DNA from 2 places in the Robinsoniella sp. RHS genome. Region 2 is predicted to be linked to the other one. Evidence: a T-box and tRNA genes for the amino acid it is inferred to sense, from the RefSeq annotation. Region 2 holds a T-box; the other holds one or more tRNA genes.
The links. The T-box of region 2 lies ahead of RHS_RS09960 (valine--tRNA ligase). A T-box ahead of a tRNA ligase gene usually reads a tRNA of that ligase, here a tRNA-Val.

Region 1: it encodes a tRNA-Val, which carries the amino acid that the T-box ahead of RHS_RS09960 (valine--tRNA ligase) is inferred to sense. The anticodon was not compared.

The regions. Positions count from the first base shown of each region.
Region 1 is NZ_JNGB01000057.1:12,586-21,085, forward strand. It holds gene RHS_RS19500 (phosphoribosylformylglycinamidine synthase) at 1-2,416, shown strand, start outside; gene RHS_RS31405 (transposase) at 2,719-3,270, shown strand; gene RHS_RS31410 (VOC family protein) at 3,403-4,275, shown strand; tRNA gene RHS_RS19515 (tRNA-Val) at 4,319-4,391, shown strand; tRNA gene RHS_RS19520 (tRNA-Met) at 4,410-4,483, shown strand; gene RHS_RS19525 (hypothetical protein) at 4,683-4,919, shown strand; gene ispF (2-C-methyl-D-erythritol 2,4-cyclodiphosphate synthase) at 5,191-5,730, shown strand; gene eis (GNAT family N-acetyltransferase) at 5,750-6,901, shown strand; gene cysS (cysteine--tRNA ligase) at 7,025-8,431, shown strand; partial or broken gene RHS_RS19545 (Mini-ribonuclease 3) at 8,416-8,500, shown strand, end outside.
Region 2 is NZ_JNGB01000018.1:92,137-100,636, reverse strand. It holds gene RHS_RS09980 (hypothetical protein) at 1-941, opposite strand, end outside; gene RHS_RS09975 (Mur ligase family protein) at 1,198-2,721, opposite strand; gene RHS_RS09970 (TetR/AcrR family transcriptional regulator) at 3,024-3,668, shown strand; gene RHS_RS09965 (hypothetical protein) at 3,740-4,030, shown strand; gene RHS_RS09960 (valine--tRNA ligase) at 4,145-6,790, opposite strand; T-box leader at 6,921-7,208, opposite strand; gene RHS_RS09955 (4Fe-4S binding protein) at 7,411-8,202, shown strand.

The DNA of each region.
Region 1 (8,500 bases), on a different contig from region 2:
TGCAACCGGATCATCCAAGGTACATACGGAGGAATCCATTGAAACCTGCGGTGCAGAGGTACAAAAAGGAAATCCGCCAACGGAACGTAAAATCCAGCGTCTGTTCCGCCGTGGAGAAGTAAGTAAGTTAATTAAAAAATGTAATGACTTTGGTGCAGGCGGAGTATCCGTTGCAATCGGAGAATTAGCGGATGGACTTCATATTTACCTGGATAAAGTCCCGAAAAAATATGCAGGTCTGGACGGAACAGAAATTGCGATTTCAGAGTCACAGGAGAGAATGGCAGTTGTAGTGGATCCAAAAGATGCAGAGCAGTTCCTGGCTTATGCAGTTGAAGAAAACCTGGAAGCAATCGAAGTGGCAGTCGTAACGGAAGCGAAGAGACTGGTTATGATCTGGAGAGAAAAAGAGATCGTTAATATTTCCAGAGCATTCTTAGATACCAACGGTGCTCATCAGGAAACCAGTGTTTCGGTAGATATCCCATCCGAGCAGGATAAATTCTTTGTAAGAGAAGAAGTAGGGGATGTCAGGGAAAAATGGCTGGATACGCTGAAAGATTTAAATACGTGTTCCCAGAAGGGACTTGTTGAAATGTTCGACGGTTCCATCGGAGCAGGCTCTGTATTTATGCCATTTGGAGGAAAATATCAGCTGACAGAAACCCAGGCTATGGTAGCGAAGCTTCCGGTATTAAAAGGAAAGACAGATACCGTAACCATGATGAGCTATGGATTTGATCCGTACTTATCAAGCTGGAGTCCATATCACGGTGCCGTATATGCAGTTCTGGAATCTGTTGCAAAAATAGTGGCAGCAGGCGGGGATTACAGCAAAATCCGTTTTACATTCCAGGAATATTTCAGACGTATGACAGAAGATCCTTCCCGTTGGAGCCAGCCGTTTGCAGCACTTTTAGGTGCATACAGCGCACAGCTTGGATTTGGACTTCCATCCATCGGCGGAAAAGACAGTATGTCCGGTTCCTTTAATGAAATTGACGTACCGCCTACCTTAGTATCTTTTGCAGTAGACGTTGCCAGTGACAAACACATAATCACACCGGAACTTAAAAGAGCCGGAAGTAAGCTGGTATTGTTAAAGATAGAGACAGATCAATATGATCTGCCTGATTATACACAGATCATGGATCAGTATGGCAGGTTCTTTGAAGATGTAAAAGCTGGAAAGATTATTTCCGCATATACACTGGATGCCAAAGGACTGGCTGCAGCAGTAAGTAAAATGGCATTTGGAAACCATATGGGAGTAAGAATAGAGCATAATGTAGACAAGAGAGATCTGTTTGCAGCAGGATTTGGTAATATTGTGGCAGAAGTACCGGATGGTAAAGTAGGAGAACTTTCCATTTCCTATACGGTAATCGGTGAAGTACTGGATACTCCGGTATTTGAATATGCAGATACCAGGATCACTTTGGAGGAAGCTTTGGAAAGCTGGACCGGAACATTGGAAAAAGTATTTAAGTCTGTACCGGATTCTGAAGAATCAGATGTTCCTTCTACGATAAGTGTAACATCCGCAGTTGAAGATGCAGTGATCGAAAATGGTCTGTTTCATGGGAAAAATGTCTATACATGTAAAAATAAAGTGGCGAAACCAACGGTATTTATACCTGTATTCCCAGGAACCAACTGTGAATATGACAGCACGAAGGCATTTGAACGTGCCGGAGCAGACGTCATTGTAAAAGTCTTCAAAAACTTAAGTGCTGCTGATATTCGTGATTCTGTTGATATCTTTGAAAAAGCAATTAACAGCTCCCAAATGATTATGTTCCCGGGTGGATTCTCTGCAGGTGATGAACCGGACGGATCTGCAAAATTCTTTGCTACCGCATTCCAGAATGCGAAAATCAAAGAAGCAGTTATGAAATTATTAAATGAGAGAGACGGTCTGGCACTTGGTATCTGTAACGGATTCCAGGCTCTGATTAAACTGGGGCTGGTACCAAACGGAGAAATTACAGGACAGACTGCCGATTCGCCGACATTGACTTTCAATACCATTGGACGCCATATTTCCAAAATGGTATATACAAAAGTAGTTTCCGATAAATCTCCCTGGCTTGCACAGGCGGAACTTGGAAAGACCTATGTAAACCCGGCTTCTCACGGGGAAGGAAGATTTGTAGCAAATGAAGAATGGCTGCAGAAACTTTTTGCCAATGGACAGGTAGCCACTCAGTATGTAAATGCTGACGGAGAACTGAGCGCAGATGGCGAATGGAACGTAAATGGTTCTTATTGCTGCATCGAAGGTATTACAAGCCCGGATGGCCGTGTATTTGGTAAAATGGCACATTCAGAAAGACGTGATGCTTCTGTGGCAATTAATATTTACGGAGAACAGGATCTGAAAATCTTTGAATCCGGTGTAGCTTATTTTAAATAAAAAATAGAGGCAGGTATTCCGCTTTTTCGCGGGATGCCTGTTTTTTTATGCCCAAACGACCCAGATTACCTTGTCGAATCCTGTATAAAACAGCAACGAAACGTGGCACTTGAGATTCAGAATGTTTCTTGTGGAATAAGAAAAAGCAATAATTGACACAACTTATTGCAAAAAATTAAAACATATTGCAATTTGTCGAAAAATGGGATATATTGTCACTGCACCATCATAGGACTAAGAGGGGCAGTAAAAGTGAGAAATGGAGTATATGAAAATTTGCTGATATGAAGGAGGGCAATCTAATGCCACGTATAGTGAGGGATACGCACGTCTATTATTCAAATCTAAAATGGAAAAATCAAAAAAATGTATTTGCAGATGAAATTGACAAGAAAAAGTTTCTGGATATTGTCGCCTTAGTCCGGCGAAAAATAGAATTCCGGATTTTTGCATATTGTATCACTGATACAGAAGTACATATGGTGATCAGTACGCACAATAGCAGGGTGAATACAAAAGTGCTGAAAGAAGTAACCAGAGAGTTTTCCCGTTATTATAATCAAAATGCAGATCACCGGCTTCAGAAGCGGATCTGCGGATATTATGAAAGCGAGGAAATCGAAGGCTGGGTGAATGTATTTAAATATTGTGGTAAGATACATTTGATTCCGGTTGTCTGTCATACTGTAAAAAATCTGGGAGATTACTGGTGGTGCAGTTACAATGACTACATTGGCAGATATAAAACCGGAATTATTGATACAGAAGTTTGGATGAATTATCTGGATGCAGATCAGGAAACAGCCTTGTATAAATTCAAAGGCTATCACCGAAGGGAATACAGGCAGATTTAATTCCTATATATATAATAACGAAAAAAAGGAATTACTATAATGCTATTTTGGAAAAATTAAAGAAAAATTAAGGTTTCTCATTGCCGATAGTTGTGCTACAATAAAGTAAGAAAATGGCAAGGAGGACAGGCTATGAACTTGAGTGAGAATATAACCGGAGTTCAGCATCTGGGGATACCGGTAGTAAATTTAAAAGAGGCTGTTGCCTGGTATGAAGAGAATCTGGGATTTAAAAAATTTCATGAAAAAATAGTAATGAATCCCTATAAAATTGATGTCGCTTTTCTGCAGCTGGGTGATCTGGTTTTGGAGTTATTTCAGCCTTCCGGCAGCGAATTGGCTGAAGTGGCTAAAAGAAAAGACGGCATTTTAGACCATTATGCAATTGATACACCGGATTTAGAAAAATGTGTGGAACTGGCTTTAAAAAAAGGATTGAAATATCATGCATCTACCAGTAACGGGATTACCTGTTATGAGCATCTTGGCACGAAGGGTGTGAGAGGGGCAAATTTTGTCGGACCGAATCACGAAGTTGTGGAATTCTGCCACGATAACAGTGCGGAATATGGCTGTAAATCCGGATTACAGGGATGGGCACATCTTGCAGTTAAAGTAAGAAGCCTGAAGGATTCCATTGTATTCTATGAAAAGCTTGGATTCCGTAAGACGGGAGAAGGGTACTTGGATACACCGGATGGAAGAATAGAGATTGCATTTGTTTATCTCAAAGGTTTTACTCTGGAATTAATACAGATGGCAGGAGCAGGTCTGGAAGAATTAAAAACCAGAGGAGCAGGCCATATTGATCACATTGCCCTGGATGTATATGATATTGATGAAGCTTTTTATGAAGCGAAGAAGATCGGGCTTCACAGCCTGGATTATCTGGTAAAAGAACTTCCGTTTTTCGAGTTTGGAGTCAAGTTTTTTACGGTAGTTGGTCCTGACGGAGAAAAAGTAGAATTTAATCAAAAAAAGTGCTTGACATTTTCAAGGATTTAATAGTATAATGACTAAGCGGTTTGGTAATCAGGCCGCTGACCATGGGATCTTAGCTCAGCTGGGAGAGCATCTGCCTTACAAGCAGAGGGTCACAGGTTCGAGCCCTGTAGGTCCCATGTCTTTTAATTAAATATGGCGGAATAGCTCAGTTGGCTAGAGCACACGGTTCATACCCGTGGTGTCGAGAGTTCAAATCTCCCTTCCGCTACACAAGCATAATGATATTTCGTTATGCTTTTTTTGTGTCAAATTATGACACAATTCTTAAGAAGAATTAAGAAACGTCAGAAAACTTTCACTTTTATTTAATAAAAATAGCAGGAATTCTAATTTTGGATGTGGTAAGATACCCCCTGTAACGAAACAGAGGTGCAAATGCATCTCGTCAATATGAGGAGGATATAACTATGAAGAAAAAAGTATTAGGTTTAATGGCAGTTATGGCATTAGCAGGAGCATTAGCAGTAGGTTGTGGAAGTTCTGATAAAGGAACAACAGAAGCTACAACAACAGAAGCAGCTACAACAGCTGTAACAACTGAAGCAACAACAACAGAAGCAGCTACAACAGAAGCAGCTACAACAGAGGCTACAACAACAGAAGCAGCTACAACAGAAGCAGCTACAACTGAAGCAGCTCAATAATTTAAACATAGAAGGCTCCCTGGTCCTTGGATCGGGGAGTTTTTTCGTTTCTAAAGAAATGAAAATTCTCAATATATAGATATGCCTTTGACATTTCTCTTATTCATGACTTATAATGATTCTGTAACTCGCAAAATCCGTCTGTATGAAAGTCTATTCAGGCGGGTATGAATATAGGTAAGATTTAAGATAACTTAACTGGTCTAAGCTGAATTCTCAGCAAAGGTTAATCGCATAATTTTTTTTACAAGCCAATAAAATGGAGGTTGATATGAGAGTTGGAATGGGATATGATGTACACAAGTTAACGCCGGACAGGGATTTGATTCTGGGCGGTGTTTTGATACCTTATGAAAAAGGGCTGTTGGGACATTCAGACGCAGATGTCGTGGTACATGCCATCATGGATGCCTTGTTAGGTGCAGCGGCACTTGGTGATATTGGAAAGCATTTTCCGGACACAGATCCAGCGTATAAAGGAATATCCAGTATTACATTATTAAAGCATGTGTCAGAACTTCTGGAAGAAAATAACTATATGATCGAAAATATTGATGCTACGATTATAGCACAGAGACCAAAGCTTCTGCCCTATATGCCTCAGATGGTAAAAAATATTGCAGATGCTTTAGGATTAGAAGAGAATCAGGTGAATGTGAAAGCCACAACAGAAGAAGGACTGGGATTTACAGGAGCGGGAGAGGGGATTAGTTCCCAGGCAGTATGCCTGTTGATTCCCATGTTTGATCTGGCAGCAGATGACAGAATGGCAGGCGGGGCGTGTCAGGGCTGTGGCGGCTGTTGTAAATAGTGCAGGAGGAAACGCAATTATGAGTTCACGGGATGTTTACCGGTTAGAGGATAAGGATTATGGCAAGACCAGAAAGCTGTGGGAAGAAATTTTCCCGGATGATACAAAGGAATTTCTGGATTATTATTATGAATACTGTACCAGGGATAATCTGATTTACGGAATTGTGGATGATGATTGGAGATTGCTTTCTATGGCACAATTTAATCCCTATGCCGTGCATCTTGGTGAAACAACTGTGGACACCCATTATATAGTGGCGGTTGCTACCAGACCGGAATCCAGACACCAGGGGCTGATGAAGAGCATTTTGCAAAGGGCATTGAGCGACGGATATGAGAGAAATGAGGCATTTATGTTCTTAATGCCTGCAGCAGAGGCGATTTACAAACCCTTTGATTTTGAAACGATATATGAACAGAAAAGCGTGATTGTCCGTAAAGAGGATAGTTCCCCGGGGCATATGGAGATTGAGATTCAGGTACAGGAGGCAGAAAAGGAGGATCTTTGCCAGCTGGCTGATCTTTCTGAAAAATTATTAAGAGAGCGTTATCAAGTATATACGGTCCGGACAGCGGCATATATGAACCGTCTGCTTAAGGAGCAGGAAAGTGAACGTGGCGGGATTCTTATTTTTTTGGCAGAAGGAAAACCGGTTGGTTATTGCTTTAGTGCATTGGAAGAAACTCCGCAGATACGGGAGCTGATTTGTACGGCTGAGTATGAAAAAGAAGTAATTCCAGCCCTTTTTTCCTATTATAATGAAAAGGGTGTATTTGATAATGCCCGGGATGAATCCATAACAGTTACTGCTTTTCGTGAAGGGCTCTATTCTAATGCTGTCAAAACTGCATCATTGATCATGGCAAGGATTGTCCATCTGGAATCTTTTGCTTCCAGCCTGAGAAGCAGGGAACCGGTATCTTTTACCATAAAGGTAGAAGACCGGATGCTTCCTGGCAATAATGGAATCTTCCGGTTCGATTTGAGTGAGAATGGAGGATGTGCATGCCGTATCACAGACTGCAGAGCGGAAGATGTGGATGCGGTCCTGTCTGTTGGAGCACTGACGAAATTATTTTTTGGTGCTAAAGGTTTGATAGAAGAGGATCGCCTGCCGCTTTCTAAGATAGAGTTATTTAATAAAATATTTCTGGATGAAATAGTTTAGCGGAAAAGGCTGCGGGGATATTGACAAATGGAAGATTTTTGCATAGACTAATGGCATTGGGTATTAGAGATAAATCCTATGACTGAACAGACATCAGATTTTATAGAACGGAGAGAATAGAATATGAAAGTATACAATACTTTAACAAAGAAAAAAGAAGAATTTGTGCCTTTGGTACCGGGTAAGGTAAGCATGTATGTCTGCGGACCAACCGTATATAATTTTATTCACATTGGAAATGCCAGGCCGATGATTGTTTTTGATACGGTCAGACGTTATATGGAACATAAGGGATATGAAGTAAATTATGTATCCAACTTCACGGATGTAGATGATAAGATCATTGCGAAAGCAATCGAAGAAGGAGTGTCAGCCCAGGAGATATCGGAGCGCTATATTGCAGAATGTAAAAAAGATATGGCTGCTATGAATGTATTGCCGGCTACAACTCATCCCCTTGCTACAATGGAAATCGGCGGAATGATTGAAATGATCTCCACCCTGATTGAAAAAGGGTTTGCTTATGACGTGAATGGAACCGTTTATTTCAGAACCAGAAAGTTTGATGAATATGGTAAGCTTTCTCATAAGAACCTGGATGACTTACGTGCTGGAAACCGTTCCCTGTTAGTATCCGGAGAAGACCAGAAGGAAGATCCGCTGGATTTTGTACTCTGGAAACCAAAAAAAGAAGGAGAGCCGGCATGGGAATCTCCGTGGAGTGCAGGACGTCCGGGATGGCATATTGAGTGTTCGGTGATGTCTAAAAAATATCTGGGCGAAGAGATTGATATTCATGCAGGCGGAGAGGATCTGGTATTCCCTCACCATGAAAATGAAATTGCACAAAGTGAATGCTGCAATGGAAAAGACTTTGCAAAATACTGGCTGCACAATGCCTTTTTAAATATTGACAACCGCAAAATGTCCAAGTCTCTTGGGAATTTCTTTACAGTGCGTGAAATTGGCGAAAAGTATGACTTACAGGTACTGCGTTTCTTTATGCTCAGTGCCCACTACAGAAGTCCGCTCAACTTCAGTGCAGACCTTATGGAAGCTTCCAAAACAAGCCTGGAACGTATTATAACTGCCGTGGATAACCTGAAATTTCTGGTTGGAAATGCAGAGGATAAAGAATTGTCACTGGAAGAAAAAGAGAGCCTGACCCAGGCGGCTGCATTTGAAACTAAGTTTGATGAAGCTATGGATGATGATTTCAATACTGCAGATGCAATCTCTGCGATTTTCGAAATGGTGAAGTATGTAAATACAAATATTTCCGGAGAAAATTCAAAATCATTTATTCAGACAGTTTTGGATAAAATGGTAAACTTATGCGATGTACTGGGAATCATAGTTGATAAAAAAGAAGAAATTCTGGCAGAGGACATTGAAAAAATGATCGAAGACCGCCAGGCGGCTAGAAAAGCAAAGGATTTCAAAAAAGCAGATGAAATCCGTGATGCTCTGCTTGCAAAAGGCATTGTTCTGGAAGATACCAGAGAGGGTGTAAAATGGAAAAAGGCGTAGATTCATTCTCTGATTATTTAAAAGAGCAGTTTAGGCTGGATGATCTGGATATGAAGACGTATTCTCCGC
Region 2 (8,500 bases):
GATACGCTTACGAACCGGTCAAACTCTTCGAATTGTGCCTTTCCCCCATCCAGATCTTCTAAAAACCGGTCACAAATATCCTCTGCGCCTGTCAGATACGAATCTCCGTAAAATAAAGCAGGAACCTTCTGATTCTCCTTAGGTACCTGATACTGACGGAAGAATTCCTGCACCAGCATAACATGATTGGCCTCAGCAATGTTATATTCATTCAGTTCAAATTTATCTCCGGCACCATTATCCAAAAGAAAAGCTTTCACTTTCTCACAATCACTACAGGAATAAGTAGAAAAATACACCACAAAATTCTGTTTCGGGTTTTTGTTTTTTCTTTTTAACTGTGCAATCAGTGTATTTACTTCCGCAGCCTCTGATTCCACATTGCTATTTTCCGTAACTCTATCTGCCTGCGCACTGCTATTCCCTGTAACTTTATCTGCTTGCTCGCTGCTATTCCCTGTAACTTTATCTGTTTGCGCACTGCTATTCTCTGTAACTTTATCTGAATCAAAATTGCTATTCCCCGCAGCTATATCTGATGCTCCATCCGCATTTTTTTGACTTTCACTGAAAAAAACCTCTTTCAGATTTTTTTCTATATCCTCATATCCCCAAATCCATTTGGATCCCACAATGAGAACGGGCAGCTGACCATCCTGTTCATTCTTTGCAGCTTCACAAACTTCTTCGAATTTCTTTTTATCCTCCGGTTGGAACGTATTATAAGTGCGGACTTCATATGTAACCCTGCTTTTCTCCTCCGGGGTAAGGCATTTATTGAAAAGCTCAAAAATCTTTTCATCTTCCTTACATGAGGCACAGGCATTGTTATAAAAAAACTGAATTTCAAGCAGATGATCCCTGGCTTTTGCCGGTAATACAGTCATAATTAGCACAAAAATAATTAACAGACCCACACTGGTCTTCATGCATTTTTTCATTTCATACTCCCTTTTTCTACATATTTTGTTAAATTATAACAAAAAACCTCGCTGTTGTCTAATAACTTTCCATATGGGATTATGACAGAGCGTCTACAAAGCGTCCCTTAATCAGCAAAACCCAAATTCAAGAAATTGTTCGCTCTAGAACCTGTTTCTTTTAAGACATAAAAAGAATCCCTCCAAAACAGCAGTGTTTCCATTCACACAGCCGCTATAGAGGGATCATCCCACAAGAAATAAGTTTTTTATAACCTTATAAATATTTTTTAACGAAATTAGCATCTGTAGGATATGCACAGGAGACCTTTCCTATTTTCTGATGTGTCTCACATCCCTTCCCCAATACCAGTACCACACTCTCTTCTTCTGCTTCTTCAATAGCCCTTTTGATTGCGTCTCCTCTGTTTTCAATACATTCATAGGGACAGCCGACACTTTCTACATAACGTGCGATGTCTCCTGAAATATGTGTAAACTGCTCTTCTCCCGGATCATCTGCGGATAGGTATACTTTTTTTGAATACAGGCCCGCGATCAGTCCCAGATCCCTTCTTCTGTTATAAGCTTTATTGCCGGGGCAGCCAAAAACAGATACAATCTTAGAGAAAGGATGCTCCATCAATACTGACTGGAAAAGCTTTTCAAAACTCAGTCTGTTATGGGCATAGTCCACGATCACCGTAAGCCTCCTTTTGTGGCTGACGTACTGCTCCATCCGTCCTTTCACTTTTACCTTTTTCAAACCGGCAATCATATATTCAACGGGAATATGATATAAATACGCAACCGCAATTGCAGCTAATGCATTCTCAACATTAAAAACTCCGGGCATACCAAGTGTGAATCGTTCATCAAAACGTCCGCTTTTTACCCGGAAATTAATCCTCCCTTTTTCCTGTTGGATATCATACCCAAAAATATCGGGTATTCTGCCATTTTTAACGTCCCCATCAATCCGATCGGCTTGTCCTGTACCAAAAGTAATAACGGACTTCGCCAGCCTGGATGCCTGAAGAATCCGGTCTGCCTTATCTGAGTCCAGATTAATGCACGCTGTCTGACATTGTCGGAAAATGGATAGTTTTGCACTGAAATAATCTTCAAAGTCATCATGTTCCGAGGGACTGATATGATCCTCTGATATATTCAGGAAAACACCCACATCAAAGTTCAGCCCCCGCACCCGCTGGTACTTCAGTGCCTGGCTGGAAACTTCCATAACCATACTGCGCTTTCCGGATGATACGGCATTTTTCATATGCCGGTATAGTTCCATAGATTCCGGCGTTGTCATGCTGGATGTTTTATGTTCCACACCATCTTTAACCTCAATAGATGAAATAATTCCCATACTGCGCAGACCAATGGATTTCTGATACTCATCCATAATCGCCTTGATATAATAAGAAGTGGTTGTCTTTCCTTTGGTTCCTGTAATCCCTACCAAATCTAGTTCCCTGGAGGGGTCCTCATAGAACTGCTTTGCTAAAACAGGCATTGCTTTTCTGATATCCTTTACCAGTATGTAAGGAACTTCATAATCCAGGGGAAAATGCTCCTCTCCAATATAACAGACAGCTCCATTTTTGAAAGCCTGCCTGAGATAGTCTATTTTGAATGCTGCTCCTTTACATATAAATAGTCCCCTTTTCATCGTTTCCCTGGAATCAAAAGTTAAATTTTCAATGATCTGATCTTTCTTTCCATATAAACAACAGGATTTTACTAAATTGGCCTGCTGCAATAATTTCAGATATGTTTTAAGCATATAGTGCATTCCACTTTCCCCCTTATCGGTTGATTTTTTCATTATAACGAATAAATGCATCAAAAAATGCATCTGCTTGTATCCAACTTGTAAACTTTATTGTACAAAACCATGCAGACAGTTAGATGTTACTATATATTAGACGCTAAATTTGAAAAAAGGGTTTCAAAAATATTTTAAATATTTCCTTAAGTTCTTAAATATGAAAATATAAAAACTTTTAAGAAGATATTGACATAAAATACCCAACATGCTATATTAGATACATGCAGTATGTATCTAATATAGCATGTTGGAAAGGAGGAAAAAATTTGGCACGGAATAAATATCCGGAAATTACGGAAAACCGCATACTTGAACTGTCCATGAAGCTGTTCATAGAAAAAGGTTATGAACAGACCACATTACAGGACGTTGCAGATGCTATGGGCATGACACGCGGAGCAATCTATCATCATTTCAAAAATAAAGAACAAATGGTAGATGCCGTTACCACCTACATGTTTCATAAAGCAGTGCCTTTTGAAACAATTAAGGAAGATACTTCACTGACTGCTCTGGAAAAATTAAGAAAAATCGTACTCTGCTCGGTGTCGTCTGAGGATCAGGTGAATACTTTTCTGGCATTATCCAAGACTTTTCTTGATAATCCAAAACTGGTTGCTGCGTATTTGAACAGTGTGAAAGAAAATGCAGAAGGGATCTTTCTGGAGTTTATTAAAGAAGGAATGTCAGATGGATCTGTTCAGGCAGAAAACCCCAAAATTGTGGCGGAGCTGCTTTCCGTCCTTATGGAAATATGGCTATGCCCTTTCATTTTTATGGAAAACCGGGAAGACTTTAGAATCAAGCTCAGATATGCCGCAAATATACTTAACAGCGTGGGACTGCCAATTATCGATGATGAATTGCTTACTGTATTTGAGAAACTGGAAACAATATTCCCGGAAAGATAGATTGCTGCATAGCAATTTATTTTTTACAATTTTACATACATTCTGTATGTATATATAAGGAGGTTTTAATTATGACTGAAGAAAGATTTGAGAAAATGATGGAACATGCGGGTGATGTGATTGAGAATACTGTGGAAGGTGTGGCAAGTTTCGTTGACAATTCTTTAGAAGCTGCTGCAAAGCACAGAGCGGTCCGTATTCTCTTTAGAGCAATATCATATGCCGGTTCTCTTGGCCTGATCATAGGTGCTGGTTACCTTGAAAAACACGGGCACCACCTGATTGCTAAGATTTGTTTTATTACTGGCTGCGCTGCAATCGCAACGAATATTATTCTCAGTTTCATATTTCGAAGGAAATAACGTGTCCACCGTCATCAGGGTGGTCTAAAAAACGCCGAACCCATGCTTAACATTATATTTATGCAGTGGTTCGGCGTTTCTTTGTTTAAAATTATTCCTTACTTTGTGTCTCTTTTATTGCAGCTGCGCTAATCTCTCTTTTACTTGTTCCATCATTTCTGTATATTTTGCAAGCTTACCTTTTTCTTCATCTATTTTTGCCTGAGGCGCTTTGCTAACAAAACGTTCGTTGCTTAACATTCCATTTACTCTTGCCAGTTCCTTCCCTAAGCGTTCTTCTTCTTTTTTCAAGCGATCGATTTCTTTTTCAATATCTACCAGCTCTGCGAAAGGCATATAGATAACTGCCTCCGGTATCACTGTGGATACTGCATCTTCCCCGATACCCGAGCGGTCTGCCTGAACAGTGACCTCACTTGCATATCCCAGGGTAGCGAAGAATACCTTTCCATTTTCAAATATCTCACGGATATTTTCCTTTTCGGAAACCACAAATACCTTTGCTTTTTTGCTTGGCGGAACATTCATTCCGGTACGGGCATTTCGGATTCCACGTACCGCTTCTTTAATAGTCTCTACTGCCTGCTCATCTGCCGTAAAGTTCCATTCCTCTTTAAATTCCGGCCATTCGGAAATCATAATTGATTCTTCTTCTGTCTGAAGAGTGCAGAAAATTTCTTCTGTAATAAACGGCATATAAGGATGCAGCAGTTTCAGGGCATTTGCCAAAACAGTCTTTAATGTCCACAGTGCTGCTGATTTGGTGGTATCTTCATCGTTATAGAGACGGGGTTTCACCATTTCAATATACCAGTCACAGAATTCTTCCCAGATGAAATCATATACTTTCTGAACAGCGATGCCCAGTTCGTATTTATCCATATTATCTGTAACGTCTTTTGCAAGCGTGTTTACTTTGGACAAAATCCATTTGTCTGCTCCGGTTAAGTCTGAAAGATTCATCCGGGATGGAACCTCTGCTTTTTCCAGGTTCATCATAATAAATCTGGACGCATTCCATACCTTATTAGCAAAGTTTCTGCTTGCCTCCACACGTTCCATATAGAAACGCATATCATTTCCCGGTGCATTTCCGGTCATAAGGGTCAGACGAAGTGCATCTGCACCGTATTGTTCGATAATTTCAAGCGGATCAATTCCATTTCCAAGGGATTTACTCATCTTACGTCCCTGGGAATCACGAATCAGTCCATGAATCAGTACGTGATGGAAGGGAACTTCCCCTGTCTGCTCAAGCGCTGAGAATACCATACGGATAACCCAGAAGAAGATAATGTCATATCCGGTTACCAATACGTCCGTAGGGAAGAAGTAATCCAGGTCTTCTGTTTTGTCTGGCCAGCCTAAAGTAGAGAAAGGCCACAGTGCAGAACTAAACCAGGTATCCAGGGTATCCTCATCCTGTGTCAGATGTGTGCTGCCGCATTTCGGGCAAACGGTTGGTACTTCTTTGGATACTACGATCTCACCGCAGTCATCACAATAATACGCCGGTATCCGGTGTCCCCACCAAAGCTGTCTGGAAATACACCAGTCACGGATATTTTCAAGCCAATGGAGATAAATCTTATCAAAACGCTCAGGTACAAAATTTAAAGTATGGTTCTTCAATGCTTCAATCGCCGGCTTTGCCATTTCTTCCATTTTTACAAACCACTGCTGTTTGATCATAGGTTCAACGGTGGTCTTACAGCGGTCATGGGTACCAACATTGTGGGCATGTGGAACTACTTTAACGAGAAGTCCCATCTCCTCTAAATCCGCAACCATTGCTTTTCTGGCTTCATAACGGCTCATGCCCGCATACTTTCCGCCCAGTTCATTGATGGTGGCATCATCATTCATGATATTGATCTCCGGCAGATTGTGGCGTTTTCCCACTTCAAAGTCATTAGGGTCATGGGCCGGCGTAATCTTAACACATCCGGTTCCAAATTCCTTGTCAACATATTCATCTGCAACAACCGGGATTTCACGGTCAGTCAATGGCAGTTTCAGCATTTTGCCTACCAGGTGTTTGTAACGGTCATCCTCCGGATTTACTGCAACCGCTGTATCTCCAAGAAGCGTCTCAGGCCTTGTGGTAGCAATTTCAACAAAAGCATTTTCTTCCCCTGCTACCGGATAATTAATGTGCCAGAAATTTCCGTCCTGATCCACATGCTCTACTTCTGCATCTGAAATGGAAGTCTGACATACCGGACACCAGTTAATAATTCTGGAACCCTTATAGATATAACCTTTTTCATATAATTTGATAAATACTTCTTCAACCGCTTTGGAGCATCCTTCATCCATGGTAAAGCGTTCTCTGTCCCAGTCAGCCGAGGAACCTAACTTCTTCAACTGGTTGATGATCTTTCCGCCGTACTCTTCTTTCCACAGCCAGGCATGTTTTAAGAATTCATCTCTGCCGATCTCATCTTTATCAATTCCCTGTTCTTTCAGCTTCTCTATGACTTTGACTTCAGTGGCAATCGCTGCATGATCCGTTCCAGGCTGCCATAAAGCATTATATCCCTGCATTCTTTTATAACGGATCAGAATATCCTGCATGGTATTATCCAGTGCATGGCCCATGTGAAGCTGTCCCGTAACATTCGGCGGCGGCATCACAATCGTAAATGGTTTTTTGCTCCTGTCTACTTCTGCATGAAAATATTTCTTGTTCATCCACTTATCATATAAGCGGTCTTCAATTCCTTTCGGATCATAAGTCTTTGCTAATTCTTTGCTCATTGTCCTATTATCTCCTTTTTCATTTTTAGCTGCCCGTGCAGATCCCTCTGCACATACATATATGGGTTATAAAATATACGGATTCCCATTTCCCTGCCTGATTTTGCATAAAAAAATGCCCCTTGCTTCTGCAAAGGGCGAATAATCCGCGGTACCACCTTTATTTATATTTACAGAAATCTTCTGCAAATACATCTCAGTCATCCGATAACGTGGATGATACGTGAAAATCTACTTTACGATGAAATCTTATCCACAGATATCCGGCTAATCCGCCAGGTTATCCACAATTTCATCCGGTTCAATCCTCCGGTTCAAAAGCTACCTTCCATTCACACTGCCTTGAATATTCTTCCAGCCGATGAAATATTCTCTCTGTCAGGGTTTTGAATGTACTCCTCTTTCTCACTACCTTTTTATTATGTTATCTTTTGTGATATATTTTCCATAATAATCAAGATGGGGGGATTTGTCAAGGGATTTTGTAAAAATAGGTAAATCTTTACTGTCGGTTCTGCAGTCCGTACATAGTTTACGTATCAAGTAGCTTTTCCTAATCATTTGCAGTACAATAAACACATAACTAACATTTTACCCCAACTAAACCAAGGAGGAATATCATGAATATCAAAAGTGTACACTGTTTAACCTTTAGCCCCACCGGCACCACAAGAAAAATTACAGATACTATTTCTGCTGTTTTTCAAACCAAAATTCATAATCATGACGTAACCTATGACAGAACAAAAGACTTCCCCGATTTCGCCAGTGAAGATCTGCTGATCGTTGGCATCCCTGTCTACGGTGGCAGAATCCCCGCAATATTAGAAGATCTGTTTCACCGCCTTCATGGGAACCAGACGCTTTGTATTCCTGTTGTTCTCTATGGAAACCGGGCTTTTGAAGATGCTCTTCTTGAATTATCTGATCTGCTGAAAGCGCAGGGCTTTATAACTGCAGGCGCGGGTGCTTTTATCGGGGAACATTCATATGGAAGTGAAATTGCAGGCGGACGCCCCAATGTATTTGACCTCGCAGAAGCTAAAAAATTTGCTGAAGCCGTCCGGGATAAGATCACTGGTATTGACTCCCACGAAGCTATAAAACCATTACATATTCCGGGAAACCATCCTTATAAAGAACGTTCCGCCCCGGGCATTCCATGGGGTCCGGTTACTATGGATTCATGCAATAATTGTGGAATCTGTGCCACCGTCTGTCCCATGGGTATCATTGACCGGGAAGATCCGAAAAATATTACGGATCCAGGCAGCTGCCTGCATTGCTGTGCCTGTATAAAAACCTGCCCGCAGAATGCTAAGGCTATGGAATCAGAATTTTACAAGAAGTTCAGGGGGTTCTTAATTGCAAATTGTTCTGAGACACAAAAAGAACCCGAGATCTTTATCTGAATCTAATTAAAGCGAACCCTCCAAGATCTTATATAGTTAGTATAAGACTTAAAGTTACTAGACATTAAATTTGGGTTTTGCTGAGGAAGGACGCTTTGTATTAGTAGTTAGTGTACGAAAAGAGAAGGCGGCGGACCAGGACAGGTGTTTGGAAGGCTTAACGCAGAACTGGTATTTTCTAACCTTCCCGGAGCACTTTTTGGCGGCACGCGGGCATTCGCTCCAAAATCCTGATGCATTTTGCAGCTCACTGCCCGCTTACAATCCGATGGGAGAAGTACTGCATTTTGCAATGCAG